Regions from separate parts of the Oryzifoliimicrobium ureilyticum genome, predicted to be linked through region 4. Evidence: predicted binding sites of a transcription regulator. Region 4 holds the regulator's gene; each other region holds the start of a gene.
The links. The regulator PhoB, encoded in region 4, activates phosphate uptake and scavenging genes when phosphate is short. The targets are predictions, from matches to a motif close to TGTCATNNANCTGTCAT.

Region 1: the regulator PhoB is predicted to act here: its motif matches at 2,406-2,422, upstream of VQ830_RS09200 (DUF2794 domain-containing protein).
Region 2: the regulator PhoB is predicted to act here: its motif matches at 1,680-1,696, upstream of VQ830_RS19450 (UDP-2,3-diacylglucosamine diphosphatase).
Region 3: the regulator PhoB is predicted to act here: its motif matches at 2,241-2,257, upstream of VQ830_RS02825 (alpha-D-ribose 1-methylphosphonate 5-triphosphate diphosphatase).

What each region holds. Positions count from the first base shown of each region.
Region 1 is NZ_JBBBVQ010000005.1:116,312-121,001, forward strand. It holds gene epmA (EF-P lysine aminoacylase EpmA) at 1-492, opposite strand, end outside; gene efp (elongation factor P) at 642-1,211, shown strand; gene VQ830_RS09195 (GNAT family N-acetyltransferase) at 1,366-1,899, shown strand; gene VQ830_RS09200 (DUF2794 domain-containing protein) at 1,983-2,384, opposite strand; gene VQ830_RS09205 (DUF1223 domain-containing protein) at 2,656-3,393, opposite strand; gene acnA (aconitate hydratase AcnA) at 3,650-4,690, opposite strand, start outside.
Region 2 is NZ_JBBBVQ010000015.1:103,332-108,021, forward strand. It holds partial or broken gene dgcA (N-acetyl-D-Glu racemase DgcA) at 1-739, shown strand, start outside; gene VQ830_RS19450 (UDP-2,3-diacylglucosamine diphosphatase) at 793-1,614, opposite strand; gene VQ830_RS19455 (NADP-dependent malic enzyme) at 1,827-4,142, shown strand; gene VQ830_RS19460 (DUF2865 domain-containing protein) at 4,233-4,690, shown strand, end outside.
Region 3 is NZ_JBBBVQ010000001.1:586,153-590,842, forward strand. It holds gene VQ830_RS02815 (molybdopterin oxidoreductase family protein) at 1-1,595, shown strand, start outside; gene VQ830_RS02820 (NUDIX domain-containing protein) at 1,595-2,191, shown strand; gene VQ830_RS02825 (alpha-D-ribose 1-methylphosphonate 5-triphosphate diphosphatase) at 2,306-3,448, shown strand; gene purN (phosphoribosylglycinamide formyltransferase) at 3,488-4,162, opposite strand; gene purM (phosphoribosylformylglycinamidine cyclo-ligase) at 4,159-4,690, opposite strand, start outside.
Region 4 is NZ_JBBBVQ010000039.1:5,451-10,140, forward strand. It holds gene argF (ornithine carbamoyltransferase) at 1-49, opposite strand, end outside; gene VQ830_RS27555 (aspartate aminotransferase family protein) at 93-1,292, opposite strand; gene VQ830_RS27560 (GcrA family cell cycle regulator) at 1,698-2,228, shown strand; gene phoB (phosphate regulon transcriptional regulator PhoB) at 2,390-3,073, opposite strand; gene phoU (phosphate signaling complex protein PhoU) at 3,101-3,814, opposite strand; gene pstB (phosphate ABC transporter ATP-binding protein PstB) at 3,860-4,645, opposite strand; gene pstA (phosphate ABC transporter permease PstA) at 4,668-4,690, opposite strand, start outside.

The sequences.
Region 1 (4,690 bases), on a different contig from region 4:
GAACGGATCGGCCTCCATGCCGCGAAAGCGGAAAGTTTTCGTTCCCGATGTCTCCGCGGCGAGCGCCAGAACGCGCGCGCAATCGCGCATCAGGCTCTCATAGGTTTCCTCAACGCGATACCACTCGACCATCGTGAATTCCGGATGGTGGAGAGGTCCGCGCTCCCGGTTGCGATAGACATGAGCAAAGCAGACGATTCGCTTTTCCCCCGCAGCCAGAAGTTTCTTGCAGGCAAATTCAGGAGATGTGTGCAGATAAAGCGGTACCGACCTACCATCGGTGCTGATCGCTTGGGTGCCGAAGGCATGCAAATGCGCTTCGTTGCCAGGAGAGGTTTGCAACGAAGCACAATCGACTTCGATGAAGTCATGCACTGCGAAATCGTTAGCCAGCGCGGCGCGGATCTTGTTTCGCCCAATCAGAAATGGCCTGCGATCGGCATGCACATGGGAAGACCACCAGGCGGAGGGCTTGCTATTGGTGCGGGTCATTCTTTGCTTTCTTCTCGGCAAAAGCCAAGCAAGGCTGGCTTTCCAGCGGAATTTAGGTTAGTTGCGCCCCAAACAACAATTCTCATTGCGTCTCCGGCGATCATTTATCGTCCTCTACGACGCAAGAAGCCGAGTTACAAGGAAGTCTTATGGTCAAGATCATCGCCTCTTCCGTCCGCAAGGGCAACGTTCTCGATGTGGACGGCAAGCTTTACGTCGTTCTCACCGCGCAGAACTTCCATCCAGGCAAGGGCACGCCGGTGACGCAGGTCGACATGCGCCGCATCGTTGATGGTGTGAAGGTTTCGGAACGTTGGCGTACTACGGAACAGGTCGAACGGGCCTTCGTCGAGGACGTCAACTTTCAGTATCTCTATGAAGATGGCGAGGGCTTCCACTTCATGAATCCGGAAAGCTATGATCAGGTGGTTGTCGATGTTGACACCATGGGCGATCAAAAGGCCTATCTGCAGGAAGGCATGACCTGCATTCTTTCGATCCACGAAGGAATTCCGCTCGCGATCGAATTGCCGCGTCACGTCACCCTCGAGATCAGCGAAACAGAACCGGTCGTCAAAGGTCAGACGGCTTCGTCTTCCTATAAGCCGGCTATCTTGTCGAACGGTATCCGCACCCTGGTTCCTCCGCACATCACCGCAGGAACGCGTGTCGTCATCGCGACGGAAGACAACTCCTACGTCGAGCGCGCCAAGGACTAATCTAGCGCGCTGCGCCTGATGATTTGTTCGGGCGCGAGGCAGTGATCAGCATCGGTCGCTGAGGCCATCAAGATCAAAACCCGCCGGCTCCACCGGCGGGATTTTTTATGCGACAACATGGCTTACGAAAACGATCCTAAGCGGGAGGAGCCAGATGCATGTTGAACTTCGCGATGCCGAGGTGGCGGATGTTTCCGTCATAACAACGATCTATGCCGATGCGGTGATGAACGGCGTCTCCAGTTACGAGCTCACTCCACCGTCTTCTGCCGAAATGAAGGAACGCTTCCTGGCGATTAAGGGCGGCAGCTTCCCGTACCGAGTCGCGGTGGACGATGAAGGGGAGGTCGTCGGCTATGCCTATGCGTCTTCTTTTCGCACTCGGCCTGCTTATCGCTGGACGGTAGAAGATTCCATCTATCTTGCGCCACGCGCTCAAGGTCGAGGGATCGGCAAGCGGATGCTCTCAGATCTCGTTGAGCGGTGTACAGGCCTCGGCTTTCGGCAGATGATCGCCGTTATCGGCGGTGCTTCGCCGGCCTCGGTTGCGCTGCATCACTCGCAGGGCTTCATCTACAGCGGCGTTTTGAAAGCAACTGGCTATAAGCATGGCCGCTGGTTGGATACCGCACTCATGCAGCGTGCGCTTGGCGAAGCGGATCAATCCAGGCCAAATCCGATTCCTTAGCCCAAATAGATCAGCCGCTGCATCGCCATATGAGGAACGGTTGAAGACGAGGGCAACTCAACCGGTCATCATTCTCACAGCGGTTATTTTTCGACGAGCTTCAATGCCTTGTCGAAAACCTTCAGCACCTGTGCAAGGTCATGCCCGCGCTTGAGGATCGTTCCGTTGGTATTGATGACACTGAAGGCGCCTTGCTTGGCAGCCAGCTTTGGGTTCTTCTCGATCCGGAACAGCGGCATTTCGCCAGAGCGTTTGAAGACGGAAAAGACAGCCTTTTCGCGCCCGTGGTCGATGGCGTAGTCACGCCATTCACCTTCGCCAACCATGCGGCCGTAAATCCAAAGGATCTGGTCGAGTTCGCGACGGTGAAACGTAATTGGGAGAGGATCTTTGCTGCGCTTATATTCCTTGAGATCAACGACAACAGAGCCGTTCTCTTCGCCAGCATGGCTTCTTCCATGCCGCAAATCCGGTTGATCTGTCATTCCAGCTCAAGCCTCCTCCATATGACGAGAGAGTGACAGTGTGCCCGACCGCTGCCAAATTGCAAGGCATTTACTCTAAAAACTGGCGGTGGATTTTCCACAAGTTGTGCCTCATTCCCGTCAAACGCGTGCCTCATTTTCGGGCGAACGTCCGCCCGACAGTTTGGCGCTCTGACGCGCCAAAGGGCCCGGCTGGTTGCATCGACCTTAACCCCAGCCCCGAATGCGGTTGGCCGGGCCTCCAGGAAGAACGCATCAGCGGTTCGATTGATCAGATATTTTTTCCTGCCGGTATAACAGTTGCGCCGATGATCGCAGCTGGATCGCCATCACTGGTCGACGTCTGCAGAAGGACGGCGCAGCCTTCGAGATCCTGCTTTTGTAGAACAGTCGCCGGTAGTTTGAAGACGGCCTGCTTGCCGTTCCACATGCCGATCGTTTCGACATTCGCGACGCTATGCAGGTAGGCGATTTTCTTACCAGTGTTTTCGCCCTTCTCGACGTCGATCGTCTTTTCCTTGTTGTAGTAGACAAGCACGACATTTGCCTTGCCTTGTCCGTCGCCAACAGTGATCTCCAACTCGTCGCCAGTCATTGCTGTGGTGATTGGGACAGTCAGGCCCTTGCCTTCGCCTGGATATGTCTCGACCTTCGAAACGATACCGGACAGATCCGAACCCCTGACGTGGTCGCGACCGTTGATGATCACCTGCGGCGTATAAACATTGCCACGGCCCATCATGCGGGCATAACCGTACTGCCGCTCCGTGTTTTCCTTCGAGCTCAGCGTGTCGGTCCAGCCCATGTAGTTCCAGTAGTCGACGTGATAGGCGAGGGCGATCACGTCTTGCCGGCCGGCGATCTGCCGAAACGCATCATCTGCCGGCGGACATGAGGCGCAGCCCTGCGAGGTGAAAAGCTCGACAACGCCCTTCGGCCTTTCTTCCGCATGCAAAGGCCCCGCCAGAAGCGCACTTGTCAGAAGTAAGATCTGAAACCTCGCAAACATTCGTCGTACCTCTACCCCACCGCCGTTTCGTCCGGCGGCCATGTCAATATTCGATCATCCAACTGTTGCTCAAGGCTTGCGTGATGGATCACATATAGAACCGAAGACCTAAAAATAGCTTTTCGTTCCCAGTTTCAAAACTCACGATAGGGTGAGACATCGCGACAGCTTACGGTCCGGGGACACAAGCGCGTGACAAGACATGAAAAAGCCGCCGAAGCTTTCGCGCCGGCGGCTTGGTAACTCGGATTTCCGATTAAGCCGCGAGGTCGCGCAGAACCGTCTGCAGAATACCGCCATTGTTGAGGTAGATGACCTCATCCAGCGTATCGACACGGCAAATCAGCGGGACGTCCTTCACGGTGCCATCGCTGTAGGTGATCTTGGCGATCTTGCGCTCACGCGGCTTGATCTGCCCAAGGCCTTCAATGGTCACGATCTCGTCGCCCTTCAGACCGAGGCTCTGCCAGGATGTGCCGTCTTCGAACACAAAGGGGATAACGCCCATGCCGACGAGGTTCGACCGGTGGATACGCTCGAAGGACTGTGCGATCACAGCTTTGACGCCGAGCAGGTTCGTGCCCTTTGCCGCCCAGTCACGCGATGAACCATTGCCGTACTCGACGCCGGCGAAGATGACCAGAGGAACACCTTCTGCCTTGTACTGCATGGCAGCCTCGTAAATCGAGGTTTCTTCCTTCGACGGATAATGGATGGTGTAACCACCTTCCTTACCGTTCGGGCCAAGCATGTGGTTGCGAATACGGATATTCGCGAAGGTGCCGCGCATCATGACTTCATGATTGCCGCGACGCGTGCCGTACTGGTTGAAGTCAGCAACGCCTACGCCATGATCCAGGAGATAGGCGCCTGCCGGCGACGCAGCCTTGATGGAACCTGCGGGCGAGATGTGGTCGGTCGTGATCTTGTCGCCGAAGAGGCCCAGAACGCGTGCGCCCTTGATGTCCGAAACGCCCGATCCCTGCTTGCCCATACCCACAAAGTAAGGAGGGTTCTGCACATAGGTGGAGTTTTCGTCCCATGCATAGGTCTGACCGGCCGGCACATTGACGGCCTGCCAGTTTGCATCGCCCTTGAAGACGTCCGCATATCTCGTTTCATAGAGTTCACGGGTCACGTATTTCTCGATGAACTCCTGAACTTCCTGAGCACTTGGCCAGATGTCGCGCAGGTAGACCGGCTTGCCGTCCTTGTCTTCGCCGATCGGGTCTTTCGTGAGGTCCTTGGTTACCGTTCCGGCAAGAGCATGTGCCACCACCAGCGGTGGCGATGCCAG
Region 2 (4,690 bases), on a different contig from region 4:
CAATGCCTGCAGGAGCGGCACGCAATGCCGTCGATTGCGCCTTATGGGACCTTCAAGCAAAACAAGGAGGCACCAGTGTCTCCGATCTTCTTGGCTTGCGACCGCCGGAGCCGGTTGTGACAGCCTACACGATTTCACTCGGCACAGCGGAAGAAATGGCAATCGTCACCGCACAAAACGCGCATCGGCCCATTCTCAAAGTCAAGGTCGGGACCAATGACGACGCAGCCCGCATTCGCGCTGTGCGAAGAGCAGCGCCGCGTTCCAAAATCATACTGGATGCAAATGAAGGTTGGACCGAGGAAACAATCCGGCACCATCTTGCCATCGCCGCTGAAGAAGGCGTTGCGCTGATCGAGCAGCCATTGCCGGCCGGAAAGGATGAAGCGCTTTCAACGATTGACAGACCCGTTGCCGTTTGCGCTGACGAAAGCGTTCACTCCCAGCACGACCTTCTTGTCCTCAAAGGCCGCTACGACGCGGTGAACATAAAGCTCGACAAGACCGGCGGCCTAACAGAAGCGCTTGCGCTGAAAAAACAGGCTCAAGCAGCTGGTTTTCAGATCATGGTTGGATGCATGGTTGCAACATCTTTAGCAATGGCCCCGGCCGTTTTGCTTGCTCAAGATGCCGCCTTTGTTGATTTGGACGGGCCGCTCTTGCTGGCACGGGATAGACAGCCGGCCTTGAATATGAAGGCGAGACAGTCTTTCCGCCTGAATCTGCCCTGTGGGGATAGGCCCGGAAAATAAAACCGGGTTTTCATCCGGTCCTGAACCCAATGCTGCGTTTTCAGGCAGCCTGTGGCTCCAGCTTTTTCTCTATTTTCTTCGGTGGAGCAAGCGCCAACTGTTCCGCGTTTGCGTCCGCATCGAAGACACCTTGCCAGGTCAGAAGCTCAAACGAACCATCTTCAAGCTCGGCTACCGCAGTACAGCTCTCGACCCAATCACCCGTATTTATGTAGTGAATACCTTTTATGTCGGCGATTACCGCGTGGTGAATGTGGCCGCAAATGACTCCATCGGCACCGCTTCGCCGTGCTTCTTCAGCCACCACATCCTGAAAATCGCCAATGAAATTGACGGCGTGCTTGACCTGAAGTTTAGCCCATGCGGAGAAAGACCAGTAGGGCATCCCAAGCCGGCGGCGAATGGCGGCCAGCGCAATGTTCACAAGGATCGCCATATCGTAAGCCCAATCGCCAAGATAGGCGAGAAGGCGTGCATTGCGCACGACGACATCGAACTGGTCTCCGTGCAGGACAAGATATTTCTTGCCGTTCGCCGCTTCATGGACGATGCGATCCGCCACTTCAATGCCACCGAAATGCGTGCCTGGAAAATCGCGCAAAAACTCGTCGTGATTGCCGGGAATATAGACGATTCGGGTTCCCTTGCGGGCCTTGCGCAGAAACTTCTGCACCACATCATTGCAGACCTGAGGCCAATACCAACTGCGCTTCAGGCGCCATCCGTCCACGATATCGCCGACGAGGTAGATCGTATCCGCCTCGTGATAGCGTAGAAAGTCGATGAGGAAGTCGGCTTTGGCCGCCTTAGAGCCCAAATGAACGTCGGAAATGAAGAGGGTGCGAAAGCGCCTTGTTTCCATTTTGCCGTTCACGAGCGCCTGCTCGTGCTCCCGTCTTGAAGATAGGTTTCAAAAATCAGACTCGTGTTTCAGGAAGATGACAGGGAGCATCCAAACGATCCTCCTCTTCGCATCACGTGTTTTTTCCCCAAGACAAAGCAAATTTTTCTATGCGCGTCGGGGGATTGTTGTATGGAAAGCCGAATTGCAATCGACGCCGCGAGGAGATCTCCATGGATCATCACGAAAAACCGAAAACCGAAAAGCCCGGGACGGGCGGTGGGCTCGACGAACAGGCGCTTTTCTTTCATCGCTATCCTCGCCCCGGCAAGCTGGAGATCCAGGCAACCAAGCCGCTCGGAAACCAGCGCGATCTCGCCCTCGCCTATTCGCCAGGCGTCGCTGCACCCTGCATCGCAATTCGAGACAATCCGGATCTGGCAGCCGAGTATACCTCCCGTGCAAACCTCGTCGCGGTTGTGTCAAACGGAACGGCAGTTCTCGGTCTTGGAAATATCGGTCCGCTCGCCTCCAAACCGGTCATGGAAGGCAAAGCAGTCCTTTTCAAAAAATTCGCCGGCATCGATGTTTTCGATATCGAAATAGATGCGCCGCATGTCGATCAAATGGTGAGCACGGTTGCGGCCCTCGAACCCACCTTCGGCGGCATCAATCTGGAGGACATCAAGGCACCTGAATGTTTTGAGGTGGAGCGTCAGCTTCGCGAGAAGATGAACATTCCGGTGTTCCACGACGACCAGCATGGCACCGCAATCATCGTCGCTGCAGCTATTCTCAACGGACTTGAACTCGCCGGAAAGAAGATCGAAGACATCAAGATCGTCGCATCGGGCGCCGGCGCTGCCGCGCTAGCCTGTCTGAACCTTCTGGTGACGCTTGGCGCGAAACGCGACAATATCTGGGTCCACGATATCGAAGGCCTCGTTTATGAAGGCCGGACCGAATTGATGGACGAATGGAAGGCAGTATACGCCAAGAAAAGCGATACACGCACTTTAGCGGAGAACATCGGTGGCGCCGACGTCTTCCTCGGCCTTTCCGCTGCGGGCGTTCTCAAGCCTGAGCTTCTGGAGCAAATGGCCGAGCGTCCTCTCATCATGGCGCTTGCCAATCCAACGCCTGAAATCATGCCGGATCTGGCGCGCGCAGCACGTCCCGACGCGATGATCTGCACCGGCAGGTCCGATTTCCCGAATCAGGTCAACAATGTCCTTTGTTTTCCCTACATCTTCCGCGGCGCGCTCGATTGCGGCGCGACTGTCATCAACGAAGAGATGAAGATGGCAGCGGTGCGAGCGATTGCTGCGCTTGCCCGCGAAGAAGTTTCCGACGTCGCGGCGAAAGCCTATTCCGGAGAAACGCCGCTTTTCGGCCCCGACTATCTCATTCCCTCGCCGTTCGATCCGCGGCTTATCCTGCGCATCGCACCAGCCGTTGCCAAAGCGGCCGCGGACAGCGGGGTCGCGCTCCGGCCGATCGAGGACTTCGACGCCTATCTCGATCAGCTCAACCGCTTTGTTTGGCGCTCCGGCCTCGTCATGAAGCCGATCTTCACGGCGGCAAAGGCTGCGGCCAAAAAGCGCGTCGTCTTTTCCGAAGGCGAGGATGAGCGCGTGCTGCGTGCTGCTCAGGTCCTTCTGGAAGAAGGCCTTGCCGAGCCCATCCTCATAGGCCGCCCACAGGTCATTGAGACACGCCTGAAACGCTACGGATTGCGCATCCGGCCATTGACGGACTTCGATGTGATCAATCCTGAAGACGATCCGCGTTTTCGCGATTACGTCGACCTCTATCTGTCGGTGGTTGGCCGACGCGGCGTCATTCCTGAGGCAGGCCGTACCATCGTCAGAACGAATACGACCGTCATCGGTGCACTCGCTCTTAAACGCGGCGAAGCTGATGCATTAATCTGCGGGCTTGAAGGCCGCTACGAAAAGCATCTGCGCGACATCAGGCAGTTGATTGGAAAACGCGACAACGTGCGCGATTTTTCGGCGCTCAGCCTGCTGATCTCGCAACGCGGCGCTACTTTCTTTACCGACACCTATGTCACCTTCAATCCAAACGCCGAAGAAATTGCAGAAGCGGCGATTCTCGCTGCCGAGGAAATTCGGCGCTTTGGGATCACGCCCCGTGTCGCCCTTGTCTCGCATTCCAATTTTGGGTCGCGCGAATCCGAAAGCGCCACGAAGATGCGCAACGCGGTCCAGCTTGTGCGCACTTTAGCCCCCGATCTTGAAATGGACGGGGAAATGCATGGCGAAAGCGCGATCTCTGAAGTCCTTCGTAAAAGAGTTCTTCCGCAGACGACGTTGCACGACGAAGCAAATCTTTTGGTTTTCCCCAACCTTGATGCGGCTAACATTACCTTTGGTGTCGTCAAATCCATGGTGGATGGATTGCACGTGGGGCCGATATTGCTGGGCACGGCGATGCCTGCCCATATTCTTGCGCCCTCGTCCACGTCCCGCGGCGTCGTCAACATGGCAGCGCTCGCCGTTGTCGAGGCCAATCAGCCCGTTGCGTAATGGCGGTAAGCTCAGGAATGAGATAGACTGCGCAGGACAATCTTAAGAGCTTGTCGATAGGTTTGGTTGCTGAAAGACGAAACCGCGCCCATGCAACATCGCAGTCTGCTCACCTTGCTCTTCCTGGCGCTCGCAGAACCTGCTGCGGCGCAAGTCTCCAATATTTGTGAAGATTTGCGAGGGCAGATCGCTTCGCTGCCCGAAGTTATCGGCAACGGACCCGAAGTGCGGCAATATGCGAAGGCCATCACAGAGCAGAACTTCGAGCTCCGACGTCTGAGGGTGGAGATGCGGCAGAACGGCTGCAGCACCGGCAGCGTCATTGTCATTGGCCGCGGCAATGCAGACTACTGTGCTGGGCTTCAGGCAGATGAAGCGCGGATGTCTGACAATATTCGCTACCTTGAAGATCGCCGTCAGGATATCCGCAGTGAAGGCGGCGATGATTACCGTATTCGGCGGCAATTGCAGGCCGCGCTTCGACAGAACGGATGCGTAGATCAAGACGCAGTCCAGAACAGCGATAACGAAAACGATCAGTCCTCGAT
Region 3 (4,690 bases), on a different contig from region 4:
GCGTCGTTATCTGGGGAACCAATGCGGTTGCAACCCAAGTCAACGTCATGACGCATGCGATCAGGGCCCGCAAGGAGCGCGGTGCCAAGATCGTTGTCATCGACGTCTATGACAATCCCACGATGAAGCAGGCCGATCTGAAATTGATCCTTCGTCCCGGCACCGACGCAGCGTTGGCTTGCGCCGTCATGCATATTGCTTTCCGCGATGGTTATGCGGACAGAGCATATATGGCCGAGTTCGCTGACGATCCTGCCGGCCTTGAGGCTCATCTTCAAACGCGTAGCCCGCAGTGGGCGTCCTCGATTACCGGTCTCACCGTTGACGAGATCGAGCGCTTTGGTGCGTTGATTGGAAAGACCTCCAGAAGCTATTTCCGCTTGGGCTACGGCTTTACCAGACAACGCAATGGCGCTGTGGCGATGCATGCGGCCGCTTCGGTTGCGACCGTGCTCGGATCATGGAAACACGAGGGCGGTGGCGCCTTCCATTCCAACAACGACATTTTCCGGCTGGATAATTCCACGCTTGTTGGCCGCGGCATGCGCGACCCCAGTATTCGCATGCTCGATCAATCGCAGATCGGCCGCGTTTTGACGGGCGATTCAACGGCCCTGCGACACGGCGTCCCGGTCACGGCGATGCTGATACAAAATACCAATCCAGTGAATATCGCCCCGGAACAGCGTCTCGTCCGCCAAGGCTTTGCACGAAATGACCTCTTCGTCGCAGTGCACGAGCACTTCATGACGGAGACGGCCGAAATGGCCGATATTGTTTTGCCAGCCACCATGTTCGTCGAGCATGACGATCTTTATCGTGCGGGCGGGCAGAGTCACATTTTGCTGGGCCCGAAGCTTGTAGAGCCGCCGCCAACCGTCAGGACGAACCTTCATGTCATTGAGGAGCTTGCCAAGCGTCTCGGCGTTGCCGATATGCCGGGCTTCGGGCTGAATGAGCGGCAGATGATCGATCAAATCCTTGCAGCCAGCAACGTGCCCGACTACGAGTGGTTCCTCGAGCATAAGTGGTTTGACCGGATACCTGCTTTCGAAGAAGCACATTACCTTGACGGCTTCGCGCATCCGGGCAAGCGGTTCCGTTTCAGGCCTGACTGGTCTCATCAGCCAGCGCCCAACCGCCCGCCAGAATCTGTCGGGCTTCTCGGCCCTGCGGCTGAGATGCCGGCGTTCCCGGATCAATTCGATGTCATCGAAACGGTCGATGCGGATCATCCCTATCGGCTCGCGACGTCGCCGGCACGCAACTTCTTGAATTCGAGCTTTGCCGAGACGTCAACCTCACGGCAAAAAGAGGGAAGGCCGGAGGTGATGATCAATCAAGCCGACGCTACGGCCGCTGGCATTGCTTCAGGCGATATCGTTCGGATCGGTAACGGGCGGGGTGACCTGCGCATCCATGCGCGTGTCACCGATGAAGTCAAGCCGGGCGTTCTGGTGGCTGAGGGGCTCTGGCCAAATAAGGCGCATCTTGATGGCGAAGGGATCAACGTCCTCACGGGGGCCGATCCCGTGGCTCCGTATGGTGGAGCGGCCGTTCATGACAACAAAGTGTGGCTGCGAAAGGACGCATGATGACCATTGCCAATCAGGCGAAAATTGAAATCGTCGAGGAAAAAGTCCTCTCAAATGGCTGGACGAAGCTCAGCACGTTCGACGTCGCTTATACCAGCTCAAAGGGTCATACCGACCGCCTGAAACGGGAAATCTACCATCGCACGCCTGCCGCTGCCGTTTTTCTCTATGACCCCACGCGCGATATCGTCGTCCTGGTTCGTCAGTTTCGGTTGCCTGTCTATTTGCATGAGAAGCCGGGCTTCACACTGGAAGCGCCCGCTGGTCTTCTGGACGAGGATGCGCCGGAAGAGGCGATCAGGCGAGAGGTTCTGGAAGAAACGGGCTACCGTGCGAGAGATGTGCGGTTCCTTTTTAGAGTGTACAGCTCGCCTGGCGCAGTCACCGAAACCATTCATCTTTTCGCGGCTCTGGTCGAACCTTCCGACCGCGTGGCTGCTGGCGGCGGGCTCGCCGATGAGCATGAGGATATCGAGGTGGTCGAGATGTCGCTCCGAGAGGCGCTCGATATGATCGATAGCGGCGAAATCATCGACGCCAAGACCATTATTCTCCTGCAATGGGCGATGCTGAATCGCGACCGGCTCTGTAGCTAGTCCGGCGGACCGATCCACGACTCGATCCATTCAACTCAATGAACCGTCGCGTCATATGACTGTCATCGAGCGGCTTTACCGGATCGGCGCGTTCGTTTTTTTAGGAGAAGTCTAATGTGGCTCGGCAATTTTATCCTCGTCCTTGCCGACGAGGTCGTCAAAAGCGGTTCTGTCCGCGTCGAAGACGGAGTCATTGCAGAGATCCGCGACGTGCCTGTTGAAACACCCGACATCGATGGCGGTGGTCGCTACCTCATGCCGGGTTTCATCGATCTTCATGGCGATATGATCGAACGCGAAATTGCGCCACGGCCCAATGCGAGAATGCCGATCGACTTTGGCATTCATGAACTCGACAAGAAGTTGACGATCGCCGGCGTGACGACTGCCTTTGCGGCCGTGTCCTTTGCAACGGACAGTGTGTACGGGCATGTACGCCAGCTTTCGACAACATCGGCGGTGATCGAGGAGCTTCGCCGCCTGCGCGAAGACCTCCTAATCGACCATCGGGTTCATGCACGATATGAAATTACCAATGTTGATGCGGCGCCCGTCTTGGAAAAACTCTTGGGTGCCGGTCACGTTGATATGGTGTCCTTGACCGATCACACGCCGGGGCAGGGGCAATATAACGACCTCGAAAGCTATATCCTGAGTATATCGGAACGCCGCGCCATGACGCGTGAAATGGCGGCCGAGATCGCGGCAGAACGTATCGCCCGTCGGAATAATCCGCTTATTGACGCCAAGCTCACTGAAATCGCGTACCAAGTTCGTCGTCAAGGTCTGTCGCTTGCGTCACATGATGATGATAGCGTCGAGAAGGTTGCCCAGATGCACGATCTTGGAGTGACGATGAGCGAGTTTCCGGTCACCCTGCCGGCGGCCTTGGAGGCGAGACGGCGTGGTTTATCGACATTGATGGGAGCGCCGAACGCTCTTCGCGGGCAATCTATGTCCGGCAATCTCAGCGCGCTTGATGCCGCAAAACAAGGCGTTCTTTCAGTCATTGCAGCTGACTATCATCCGCCGGCCTTCATTCCGGGTATCTTTCGGCTCGCGGAGCTGGTGGGTCTTCCGGCCGCGGTTGCGATGGCGACCAAGAATGCTGCCGAGGCAGCGGGCATGAGCGATCGAGGCGAAATTGCTTTCGGTAAGCGTGCCGATCTCGTTGCCGTCGAGCGTGGCAGCGTGCATCGATTGCGTGCCACATTCCGCGGAGGGCGTTTCGTTTATAGTGACGGCACGTTGCACTGATGGCGTGCGCCAGCGTCCATCACCCGCGATTGCCGGAAACTAGAAGTTCTTGTCACCAATCAGTGAAATGAACCCCGGAGCTGGGGTCGTCTCGGAGAAATCGACAGCAACAGCCCGGCCGTCTTCCATCTTGACCTTGCCTTCAGCAACACGCCTTAAAGCGGGCGCATAGATCTGATGTTCGACAGCGAGGACACGGGCTGCCAGGATCTCTGCCGTGTCGCTCGACAAAACGGGGACTGCTGCCTGCCCGATCACAGGTCCCTCATCCATACCTTCGGTGACGAAATGCACCGTGCAACCGGCCACCCGCATGCCTGCATCGATCGCGCGCTGATGCGTATGAAGGCCAGGGAAAAGCGGCAGGAGGGACGGATGGATATTCAGAATGCGCCCTTCGTAGCGACGGATGAATTCGCTGGAGAGCAGGCGCATATAGCCAGCAAGACACACAAAATCCGGGGCGAGTTGATCGAGCGCTCCGAATATTGCCGCCTCATGCGCTTCTTTGCTGTGGTACTCTCGGCGTGGAAAGACGAAGGTCGGAATGCCCTCGGCCGCCGCCTTGGCGATGCCGCCAGCTTTCGCCTTGTCCGACACAACGCCGACGATCTCGACCGGAAAATCGTCAGCTTTTGCAGCGGCGATCAGGGCAAGCATGTTGGAGCCGCTGCCCGAGATCATCACGACAACGCGCTTGGGATTGCTCGTCATAGTGACAGGCTACCCGTGTAGACAGTACCGGCATCGCCTTCGTTGCGCGCAATCATGCGGCCCAAGGTAAAGACGCTTTCGCCTTCCGCCTTCAGCGCGCTTGCAACCTCGTCTGCTTTATCGGCAGGAACAACCGCAATCATACCGACTCCGCAGTTGAACGTGCGCAGCATTTCCTTGGCTTCGACGCCACCTGTCTTTGACAGCCAGCCGAAGACAGCCGGAGCGCTGACGGCGTCGAGATTAATCTCGGCTGCGAGATGTTTGGGCAGAACACGTGGGATATTTTCAGGAAAACCACCGCCGGTAATATGGGCAAGCGCCTTGATCGCCCCCGTCTCGCGGATCACCTTGAGCAGCGGCTTGACATAGATGCGGGTAGGAACGAGAAGCGCTTCGCCCAAAGTCTTGCCGTCTGCAAACGGGGCGGGCGCGTCCCAGCCAAGGCCTGAGATTTCAACGATCTTGCGAACCAGCGAAAAGCCGTTTGAATGAACGCCGGAAGATGCAAGCCCCAGGATGACATCG
Region 4 (4,690 bases):
CCGGCGAAGAAACAGCCGAAAGATCGAGGAAATGCCGAGTTGAAGTCATATCAATACCCATTGCGTCCTTAAGGAGGACTAAAATCCCTATCTCAAGCGGTCTTGCGGGCCGATTTCATACGCAGGCTTTCAGCCGCCTGCTCGATCCGCGACAGCGCCTCTCGTGCGTCCTGAGCCGTCACCACGAGGGGGGGCAACAAACGAACGACATTGTCGCCAGCTGTCATCGCAAGCATCTTGTTTGCTCTGATGGCCTGCAGCAGTTCACCGACCGGAACCGCGGCCTTTATACCGAGCATTAGGCCTTCTCCACGCACATCTTGAATGATGTCAGGATATCTGTCCTTCAGCGAAGCAAGTCCCTGGCGCATGACAAGCCCGACATCGCGGACATTTTGCAGGAAGCCGTCTTCGAGCACAACATCGAGAACCGCATTGCCAACCGCCATAGCGAGCGGATTGCCGCCATAGGTCGACCCGTGGGTACCCGCTACCATGCCCGACGCTGCTTCAGCCGTCGCCAGACACGCGCCCAGCGGGAAGCCGCCGCCGATGCCTTTTGCAGCAGCAAGAATATCCGGTGTAACGCCGTAGATTTCGTGCGCAAAAAGCCGGCCGGTCCGCCCCATGCCGGATTGAACCTCGTCGAGGATCAGGAGCAAGCCATGTTCGTCGCAAATCTGGCGCAGGCCCTTCATGAAGTCAGGCGTGGCCGGATTGATACCGCCCTCGCCCTGTATGGGCTCGACAAGAATGCCTGCCGTTGCGTCTGTTATAGCTGCGCGCACTGCATCGAGATCGCCAAATGGCACCTGATCGAAGCCTGGAGCCTTGGGACCGAAGCCCTCCAGATACTTTTCCTGCCCGCCGGCCGCAATTGTCGCAAGGGTGCGGCCATGGAAGGCGCCCTGGAAGGTGATAATATGATAGCGTTCTGGATGGCCCTTCGCGAAATGGTAACGACGCGCCGTCTTGATTGCGCATTCGAGCGCTTCTGCTCCGGAATTCGTGAAGAACACCTTATCGGCGAAACTTGAATCCGTTAGCCGCTTGGCAAGGCGTTCCTGCCCCGGAATTTCGTAGACATTGGATAGGTGCCAGACTTTGTCGGCCTGCTCTTTCAGAGCGGCAACAAGATGCGGATGTGAATGACCGACCGATGTCACAGCAACGCCCGAACCGAAGTCCAGATATCGCTCGCCGCCTTCTGTGATCAGCCATACGCCCTCGCCTCGATCGAAACGCAGTGGAGCGCGGGAGTAGGTCTCATAAAGCGGCGTGGTCTCTGCCATGGCGCAGTCTCCGTCGAACAAAGATAAAATGGGAGCCGGCTAATTGCCCCAAACCCAGAAATTAAAAATGCCGCCTTTCGGCGGCGTCTTCACTATCAATCTTCCGCACTGCAATGTCAATAAAACTCGACCTTTAGGCTAAAACACAATAGACCGCGCAGAACGGTACATTTGAACAATGTTGCATAAAAGACTCTCTCAGCAAGCAAGTTGGGGAAAAGATTCGCTGCGATTCGACCGACTCTTGTCACGGAGTCAGCCTCACACTAGGTTAAAACTCAATTACTAGACTGCATAGCGGCGGAACTAGTCACCTAAATGTTGAAGCGTTTCCTACGTCGGACATCGTCCAACGTAAGGCTGACGGATTCTATCGTCACGAGGCGCAGAAAGGCGGATATAGGCATGAATTGGACGGACGAGCGCGTCGAAAAGCTGAAAAAGCTTTGGGCAGAAGGTTTGAGCGCAAGCCAGATTGCAGCACAACTGGGCGGCGTCAGCCGCAACGCGGTGATCGGGAAAGTCCACAGGCTCAACTTGCCCGGTCGCGCTAAAGCTGGTGGCAGCAGTGCCGCAGCCCGTCCGCAGAAGCGCCCAGCGCCCGTTGCACCGCGCGCTACAGGATATCCTCAGCGTGCCCAGACGCGCCCTGCTGTTCGCAGCCAGGAAGCGGTTGTCGTCAAGCAGGAAGTGGATGTCGAAACGGTTGCCGTGCGCCGGCCTTCCACGGACGTCGTCGTGCCAATTTCTCGTCGCCTTGGCCTCACGGATTTGACCGAACGCACGTGCAAGTGGCCTGTTGGCGACCCGCTTAAAGACGACTTTCACTTCTGCGGCTGTGAGGCTTCCGATAGCTCGCCTTACTGCAATTACCACCAGAAGCTGGCCTACCAGCCGGTTTCCGACCGCCGCAAGGTTGCGGCACGGGTCGCTTGATCCACACCGCCTCCGTGATCTTTCAAGCGGGCCTTCGGGCCCGTTTTTCGTTTGGTGAACGCATTCCGCCCGGTGCCCCCCGAAATCGATCAACGAAAATGCCGGAGCTTGGCCCCGGCATCCCGTCACTAACGTTTTTCAGAAGTTACGAGGATGCCAGCTCAGGCTTCCATCGAATAACCCGCCCCGCGGACAGTCCTGATAACATCCTGCATGTTGGAAAAGTTCAAGGCCTTGCGGAGCCGTCCGACATGGACATCGACGGTGCGTTCGTCGACATAGATGTCATGGCCCCAAACGCCATCGAGCAGCTGGGAGCGGGAGAACACGCGTCCCGGCGAGGTCATCAAGAACTCAAGCAGGCGGAACTCGGTCGGACCGAGACGGACCTCCCTCGTCTTGCGATGCACGCGGTGCGTCTCGCGGTCAAGCTCGATGTCGCCGCACTTGAGAACCGTCGACAGGACCTCGGGCTTTGCTCTGCGCAGCATTGCCTTGACGCGTGCAATGAGTTCCGGCGTCGAAAATGGCTTGACGACGTAATCGTCGGCGCCCGTCGATAAGCCGCGGACGCGTTCGCTTTCTTCGCCGCGGGCCGTCAGCATGATGATTGGAAGGCGCTCGGTTTCCGGCCGCATGCGAAGGCGGCGGCAGAGCTCAATTCCAGATACGCCCGGCAGCATCCAATCGAGGATGAGAAGGTCAGGCGCCCGTTCCTGCAAGCGAATTTCCGCTTCGTCACCGCGTCCGATCGTTTCAACGTCAAAGCCTTCGGCCTCGAGGTTATAACGAAGGAGGACGCTGAGCGCCTCCTCGTCTTCAACAACTGCAACTCTCGGTGTCATTAAAATAGCCTCTGCGTTATCAAAAATTTATTCAGTCACGGCACCGACCGTGTTGGCAGTATCGTCCTTCGGACGCTCGCCTTCCGGCTGTGCCCCGGTTGCCATGTAGTAAATCGTTTCTGCAATATTGGTGGCATGATCGCCGATGCGCTCGATGTTCTTGGCACAGAACAGCAAGTGCGTGCAGCTCGTGATGTTGCGCGGATCTTCCATCATGTATGTCAGGAGTTCGCGAAACAGCGAGGTGTACATCGCATCGATTTCTTCGTCGCGCTCACGGATCGATGTCGCTTTGTCCGGCGCCCGATTGGAATAGACGTCCAGAACCTCCTTAAGTTGCACAAGGGCGAGTTCAGAAAGATGTTCCAGCCCGCGCGCCAGCTTGCGAGGAACGCCAGTACTTTGAACGGCGATCACGCGTTTGGCGGTGTTCTTGCCAAGATCGCCGACCCGCTCCAGATCGGCAGCGATACGGATGGACCCCATGATTTCGCGCAGGTCAGCCGCCATGGGCTGGCGGCGTGCGATGGTGATGATCGCCTTTTCGCCGATTTCACGCTCTGCACTATCGAGTATGACGTCGTCCGAGATCACTTTCTGGGCAAGGGCGACGTCACCGTTCACGAGCGCGCGCACGGCGTCCGAAACCATTTGTTCGGCAAGACCGCCCATCTCGGAAATGCGGCGGGTCAGATACTGAAGGTCGTCGTCGAAAGCCGACATGAGATGTGTGGATGGCATTTTCGTTCCTCTTAACAACGGCTGCTGAGTGACGAGACGCCGAAATCAGCCGAAACGTCCGGTGACATAGTCCTGCGTGCGCCGCTCGCGCGGCGATGTGAAAATCTTCGCGGTTTCGTCGAATTCAACGAGTTCACCGAGATACATGAAGGCCGTCTGGCTGGAAACGCGGGCAGCCTGCTGCATGTTGTGCGTGACGATCACGATCGTATAGTCGGCACGCAACTCGTCGATCAGCTCTTCGATCTTTGCTGTCGACAAGGGATCGAGAGCGGAAGCCGGCTCGTCGAGGAGAATGATCTCAGGTTTCACGGCAACTGTACGGGCAATGCAGAGACGCTGCTGCTGACCGCCGGAAAGGCTCTGTCCGCTGGCGTGCAGCTTGTCCTTGACTTCATTCCAAAGGGCGGCGCGGCGCAATGCCGCTTCCACACGCTCGTCCATTTCAGCCTTGCCGATGCTTTCGTAAAGCCGCACGCCGAAAGCAATGTTTTCGTAGATCGACATCGGGAACGGCGTCGGTTTTTGGAACACCATCCCAACCTTTGTGCGCAGCAGGTTGAGGTCCTGCGAGCGGTCGAGAATGTTTTCTCCGTCGATCAAGACCTTCCCGTCAGCCCGCTGTTTCGGATAAAGCTCATAGATGCGGTTGAGTACGCGCAGGAGCGTCGACTTTCCGCAGCCGGATGGGCCGATGAAGGCGGTGACGCTGCGCTCTGGAAGCGAAAGCGAAATGTTCTTCAGCGCTTTCGTCTCGCCATAGTAGAAGTTGAGACCTTGGATCTCGATCTTGGTTTTCTGAGTCACCGGTTGCGGGACTGTCTGTTCCATCGAAGCCATCTTCGCTACTTTCCTATTTGCGTCCGGTAAGGCTGC